3 regions of the Mesorhizobium sp. M7A.F.Ca.US.006.04.2.1 genome follow, and region 3 is predicted to be linked to each of the others. Evidence: predicted binding sites of a transcription regulator. Region 3 holds the regulator's gene; each other region holds the start of a gene.
The links. Region 3 encodes PhoB, which activates phosphate uptake and scavenging genes when phosphate is short. Its sites were predicted from a motif close to TGTCATNNANCTGTCAT; they were not measured.
Positions count from the first base shown of each region.

Region 1 (2,200 bases), on a different contig from region 3:
TGAGGATCGGGGTGACCGCCTTCGGGTCCTTGAGAGCGACGCTGGCGTAGCCGGAAGCGCCGAGTTCGGCGAAGTCGAGCGTGCCGCCGAGCAGGCCCTGGATGACGCCGTCATAGTCGGCGGCGGGGAACAGCGAGACCTTTTCGAAGCCGAATTCGGCCTTCAGATGGTCGGCGAGGCACTGGTAGTTGCGCAGCCGGTCGGATTCGTTTTCGCCGCCGAGAATGCCGACGCGAAATTCCTTCATGTCGGCGGCATGGGCCATGCTGGTCGCCATGGCGAGCACCGAAACGGCGCCAAAGACCATCTTCCTGAACATTGGATATTTCTCCTGTAGGTTCCGGCCCCGCGCCGGCAGCGTTATCGATTTTGACAGGTGCCCTTGACGCGGGCTGGCGATCCCAACCGCTCTCAATATCCCGGGAATGCGGGCTCGAGCGGTCCGGCGGATGCGGCGATCTTTCGGCTGAAGGCAACGCTGGTCGAGGTGATGGCCTCGGAGATTTCCTGGCCATTGCTGTCGGCGCCGTAGACGAGGCGCACCGCCTCGCGGTTGAGCTCTTCCGGCGGGCCGTCGAAGACGACCTTGCCGGCAGCCATGCCGATGATGCGGTTGCAGTAGGTCCGGGCGGTGTCCAGCGTGTGCAGATTGGTGACGACGGTGATGCCTTCGCGCAAATTGATGTCCTGCAGCGAATCCATCACCACCTTGGCGTTGAGCGGGTCGAGCGAGGCGATCGGCTCGTCGGCGAGGATCACTCTGGGCTGCTGCATCATGGCGCGAGCGATGGCGACGCGCTGCTGCTGGCCGCCCGACAAGGTGCCGGCGGGCTGCAGGGCGGTGCGGGCGATGTCGAGCCGCTCGAGTGCCGCGACCGCCTCGGCGCATTCGGCGCGGGAGAACATGCCGAACAGGTTGGTGATGGTCGAGCGGTGGTTCAGCTTGCCGAGCAGCACATTGGTCAGCACGTCGAGGCGCGGCACCAGGTTGAACTGCTGGAAGATCATGGCGCAGTCACGCTGCCAGCGCCGCAGCGGCGAACCGCTCAGTTTCGAGACCTCGGCGCCGTCAAAAAAAATCGACCCCTGGCTGGGATCGATGAGACGGTTGATCATGCGAAGAAGGGTCGATTTTCCGGCGCCCGAACGGCCGATGACGCCAACCATCTGACCCTGCGGGATCGCGATGTTGATGTCGCTGACGGCAGTGTTCTTGCCAAATCGTCGGGTGACACCGCGGATTTCGAGCGTGGCGGAATTTGCTGGCATGGCGGCAGGTTCCAGTCCGGACCATTGATCGTCAGGCATTCGCCTAGCGCAGCCACATGAACCTGCCGTGTCGCGTTGATGTCAGTTTTGTTACGCTCCACAGGCCGGAGTCTGCGGCCGGCCCAGGATCAGCAGTCGAAGGTGATGTGGAATGCAGGCCTGGCGAGCTGGCGCCGGTGGCCAGACGGCACCACTTGATGCGCATATACTCGCCCGTCGCGCGCCGGCGATGGCGAGGCCGTCCTTCAGGCGTTCCAGACAAGGGCCGTCATGGCGTCGATGCCGGTGTCGAGAGGCACGTCATGCGGATAGCAGGGGCGGGGGCGGTTTGCCCCCGCTGCCCAGCGTCAGTGACAGCCCGTTCCTGGCGTCGCTATCCGCCATATTTCTCCAAGAACGCCTCGGCCTCGAGCTCCCGGAAGTCATCCAACGCGGCCCGCAGCCTTGCATGGTCCCAGTCCCACCAGGCCAGCGCCTGGTAGCGTTCGGCCGTGCGGCGATCGAAGCGCTCGCGGATCGGCTTTGCCGGCACGCCGGCGACGATCCTATAGGGCGCTACATCTTTCGAGACGACAGCGCCGGCGCCGACCGCGGCGCCATCGCCGATGGTGACGCCGGGCAGGATGGTCGAGCCGTGACCGAGCCAGGTGTCGTGGCCGATGGTGACCCGCTTGGCGCGGCGCTGGGCGAAGAATTCGCTCTCGTGCTCGGCATCGTCCCAGTAATCGGAGGCGCGATAGGTGAAATGGTGCAGCGTCGGCCGCCAGGTCGGGTGGTTGGTGGCGTTGATGCGCACGCTGGCCGCGATGTTGGCGAACTTGCCGATCGTCGCGCACCAGACGGCGCAGTCCTGCATCATGTAGGAATAGTCGCCGAGTTCGCTTTCCGAGACCCGGCTGCGGTCGGCGATCTCGGTCCAACGGCCGAGCGT
Region 1 is NZ_RZQA01000032.1:4,251-6,450, forward strand. Features, by position in the region: gene phnD (phosphonate ABC transporter substrate-binding protein) at 1-319, opposite strand, end outside; gene phnC (phosphonate ABC transporter ATP-binding protein) at 412-1,269, opposite strand; gene EN925_RS03385 (DapH/DapD/GlmU-related protein) at 1,643-2,200, opposite strand, start outside.
Region 1: phnC (phosphonate ABC transporter ATP-binding protein) is a predicted target of PhoB. The motif match lies at 1,348-1,364, and genes of this name have one in related genera.

Region 2 (2,200 bases), on a different contig from region 3:
CGGTCATGCCGCCGAACTCCGGCGAGAACATCGAGCCGGAGCGCAGCGCCCGCACATTGGGGATCGGATCGGGCGTGATGGTGACGCCGGGCAGCTTGGTCGGGTCCCAGAAGGACTCGCTCATGACGATGATGATGTCAGGCTTCTCGGCCGGCACCGAGGCGGTCACATCGGGCCTGGCGATCGCCGCGATCGCCTTGTCGGAATAGCCCGGCGGCGCAGAGACATGCGCCATCGGCACATTGAGCGCAAAGGCCAGCGCAAAACCGTTGGAGGCATAGTTTTCCTTCTGGTCCCACATGATCGGGATGATCTGCAACCGGTCCCTGGTCCAGGAGAAGGTGGCATAGTCCATGATCGAAACGAAGAAGGCGAGCAGCGGCACTGCCAGCGTCAGCCGCGCAAGGCGTCCCTTGCGGCTGAGTGCGGGAACCTTGCGGCGCCACATCCGCCAGCCATAGACGAGCAGCGACAGGCCGGCGACGATGCCGACGACCATGGCGAGCGCGGTCATCGGCCGGTCGCGCACCAAAAGCGGCAACAGCGCAAAGATCTGGCGGGCATAGAGGAAATCGGTCGGATAGAGCGGATCGCCGAGATAATGCGACTTCTGGTGGCCGACGAAGGCAAGCGATAGCGTCAGCGGCGCGACGATCATCAGGCTCTGATGGCTGCGGCCCAGCACCGCATCGAGGCCGATCAGGATCAGCGCGAACACGACGATGGTGGTCCAGCCCGGCTTGAGCGGCTGCAGGAAGAAGGAGACCGTGCCGGCAAAGTCGCCGCGCACGATCAGTTCGATGGCAAACACCAGGACGGCGGCGATCGCCAGGCTGATCAGCCCATAGCGCACGACCGGCCATCTCCTGCCCGGCAGATAGCCGGTGGAGGGGTCGTCTTCCAGGAACTGTGGCGCGGCCTTGCCGGCGCGTTTGTAACTCTTTGCCACTTTAACTTCCCCACCCAGCGACAAGCACGTCACTCGATTGTCATGGAATTGTCACGCAAAGCTAGCGCCTGTGGCCAAAATAAGAAGAGCCAGCAAACGAATCGTGAGCGGTTTTCATCAGGAGTGATCGCCAAAAAGCCTTTCGGAACAGGCACTCGGCGGATGAAGCTGCCGTCGAGCAGGGTCGAACCGGGCTTGACTTGGCGGCCTGCCTTGCGTCACAGGCAAGAAAAACTCGTCTATCAGGCAAGCAAAACCAGCCCTTGGGAGCCCGCGCATGGCCGTTGCATTCACCTTTCCTGGACAAGGCAGCCAGGCAGTCGGCATGGGCAAGGATCTCGCCGAGGCCTTTCCCGAGGCGCGCAGAATTTTCCAGGAAGTCGACGACGCGCTCGGCGAAAACCTGTCGAAGCTGATCTGGGAAGGGCCGGAAGAGACGTTGATGCTGACCGCCAACGCGCAGCCGGCGCTGATGGCGGTGTCGCTGGCCGCGATCCGGGCGCTGGAATCGCGCGGCTTCTCGCTGAAAGGCAAGGTCGCCTATGTCGCCGGTCATTCGCTGGGCGAATATTCGGCGCTCGCGGCCGCTGGCTTCGTTTCGGTTGCCGATGCCGCCAGGCTGCTGCGCATCCGCGGCAATGCCATGCAGGCGGCGGTGCCGGCCGGCGAGGGCGCCATGGCGGCGATCATCGGATTGGAACAGGCCGATGTCGAAGCCGCTTGCGCGGAAGCCGCCAAAGGCTCCGTCTGCCAGATCGCCAACGACAATGGCGGCGGCCAACTGGTCATTTCCGGCGCCAGGGCCGCGGTCGAACTGGCGGCGAAACTGTGCACTGAGAAAGGCGCCAAGCGCGCACTGATGCTGCAGGTGTCCGCGCCCTTCCATTCGGCGCTGATGGCGCCGGCCGCGAACGTCATGCGCGACGCACTCGCCGGTGTGACAAAGAATGCGCCGGTCGTTCCCGTCCTCTCCAATGTCACGGTCAGCCCGACCAGCGATCCGGACGAGATCGCCCGCCGCCTGGTCGAGCAGATAACCGGCCGCGTACGTTGGCGCGAGACCGTGGAGTGGTTCGGCGCAAATGGCGTCACCACGCTTTACGAGATTGGCGCCGGCAAGGTGCTTTCGGGATTGGCGCGGCGCATCAACCGCGACATCGCCACTGCGTCGGTCGGCTCGGCGGCTGAGGTCGAGGCAACGCTAGCAGCGCTTGCATAAAGCCCCATTTGATCCCATTCCCTGCAAAAGGG
Region 2 is NZ_RZQA01000120.1:6,390-8,589, forward strand. Features, by position in the region: gene EN925_RS09260 (LTA synthase family protein) at 1-949, opposite strand, end outside; gene fabD (ACP S-malonyltransferase) at 1,227-2,168, shown strand.
Region 2: EN925_RS09260 (LTA synthase family protein) is a predicted target of PhoB. The motif match lies at 988-1,004, and genes of this name have one in related genera.

Region 3 (2,200 bases):
ACCGCTCGCGTCGAGGAACTTATCGACGAACTGCGTCAGAACTATACGATCGTCATCGTCACCCATTCGATGCAGCAGGCAGCGCGCGTGTCGCAGCGCACCGCGATGTTTCATCTTGGCTATCTGGTCGAGGAGGGCGCCACCGACAAGATGTTCACCACCCCCGACGACAAACGCACCCAGGACTACATCACCGGCCGGTTCGGCTGATCTCTGGCATATGAGGGACGAAGATCATGGGTGAACATACCGTCGCATCTTTCGATGAGGATCTGGAGCAGATCAGCCAGCTGATCCGCGACATGGGCGATCTCGCCCGCTCGATGGTCGGTGGCTCGACCAGGGCTTTGCTCAATTCGGACAATGCGCTGGCGCAGCGGGTGGTTTCCGACGACGCCATCATGGATGCACGCCAGCGCGAGCTGGACGATCGTGCTATCACGCTGATCGCCAAGCGCCAGCCAATGGCCAACGATCTGCGTGCGGTAGTCGGTTCGATCCGCATGGCCGGCGACCTCGAGCGCATCGGTGACCTTGCCAAGAACATCGCCAAGCGCGTCGGCACTGTCGGGCTGAGCGTCACGCCGCACGACCTTTCGCATTCGATCGACGCGATGGCGCAGCTGGTGCTGATCCAGGTGCAGGGGGTCGTCGACGAGTATGCCGCCGCTGACGCGGCAGCGCTTGCCACGCTCAGAAACAATGATGAACGCATCGACGTCAAATACACATCGGTGTTCCGCGAACTGCTGACCTACATGATGGAAGATCCGCGCAACATCACGGCGTGCACGCACCTGTTGTTTTGCGCCAAGAACCTCGAGCGGATCGGCGACCACGTGACCAACATCGCCGAAAATGCCTATTATGTTTTGACCGGCACGCAGTTGCCAGCCAATCGTCCGAAGCAGGACGAGACGGCAATGTCCGCGCCAGCGGCATGACAGGGGTGACCAGCCGATGATCGCGCCACGCATCATGGTGGTGGAGGATGAGGAGCCGCTAGGCGTGCTGCTCCGCTACAATCTCGAATCCGAAGGTTACCAGGTCGAGGTGGTGACGCGCGGCGACGAGGCCGAAATCCGGCTGCAGGAGAACGTTCCAGACCTTCTGGTGCTCGACTGGATGGTGCCTGCGGTTTCCGGTATCGAACTCTGCCGCCGGCTAAGGATGCGTCCCGAGACCGAGCGGCTGCCGATCATCATGCTGACCGCGCGAGGCGAGGAAAGCGACCGCGTGCGCGGCCTCTCGACCGGTGCCGACGACTATCTGGTCAAGCCTTTCTCGACGCCGGAGTTCATGGCCAGGGTCAAGGCGCTGCTGCGCCGGGCCAAGCCGGAAGTGCTGTCCAGCGTGCTCAAGGTCGGCGATATCGTGCTCGATCGCGAATCGCACCGTGTCTATCGCAAGAAGAGCGAAATCCGGCTCGGGCCGACGGAATTCCGCCTGCTTGAATTCATGATGCGCCATCCAGGCCGCGTGTTCTCGCGCAGCCAACTGCTCGACAATGTCTGGGGCGAGACGATCTACATCGACGAACGCACGGTCGATGTGCATGTCGGCCGGCTGCGCAAGGCGGTCAACAACGGCCGTATGCCCGATGTCATCCGCACCATCCGTGGGGCGGGTTACGCCATTCGCGAGGACTGAACTCCCTCGTTTGAACTCACGCCACGTTCTTGCCGCCGAGACCGGATCTCGCCTGCACGCCCGGCGCAAAAATCTCCTGATCGACGAAGATCAGCGCCCGCATGGCGCAGCCTTCGCGGATCAGCGGCAGTTCGTTCGGCTCGGTGTCGAAGGAAATCGACTTGGAATGCTGGCCGCCGGCGGTCTGGGCAATCGCTTGCCGCAATGCCGGCTCGATCAGGTCGAAGGCGGCGGCGCTGACGCCGACCATGGCGACGGGGGCCGGATCGATCAGCGCGAACAGGCTGCCGAGGCCGTAGCCGAGCGCTTCGCCAGCCTTGCGGTAGGCTTCCCGCTCCGGTCCGTCCCTCTCGCGGGCGGCGGCAGCCAGGGCGCGCATGTCGGCGTCGCTGACATCGGCGACGGGTTCTGCATCCTCGCCCATCTGCCGCGCGTTGCGCCAGATGGCATAATTGCCGGCATAGGCTTCGACGCAGCCGCGCCGTCCGCAGCGACACAGCGCCCCGTTCGGCCGATGAATCATGTGGCCGAATTCGCCGCCCGAGGAATG
Region 3 is NZ_RZQA01000559.1:962-3,161, forward strand. Features, by position in the region: gene pstB (phosphate ABC transporter ATP-binding protein PstB) at 1-210, shown strand, start outside; gene phoU (phosphate signaling complex protein PhoU) at 237-944, shown strand; gene phoB (phosphate regulon transcriptional regulator PhoB) at 961-1,650, shown strand; gene EN925_RS25160 (ROK family protein) at 1,667-2,200, opposite strand, start outside.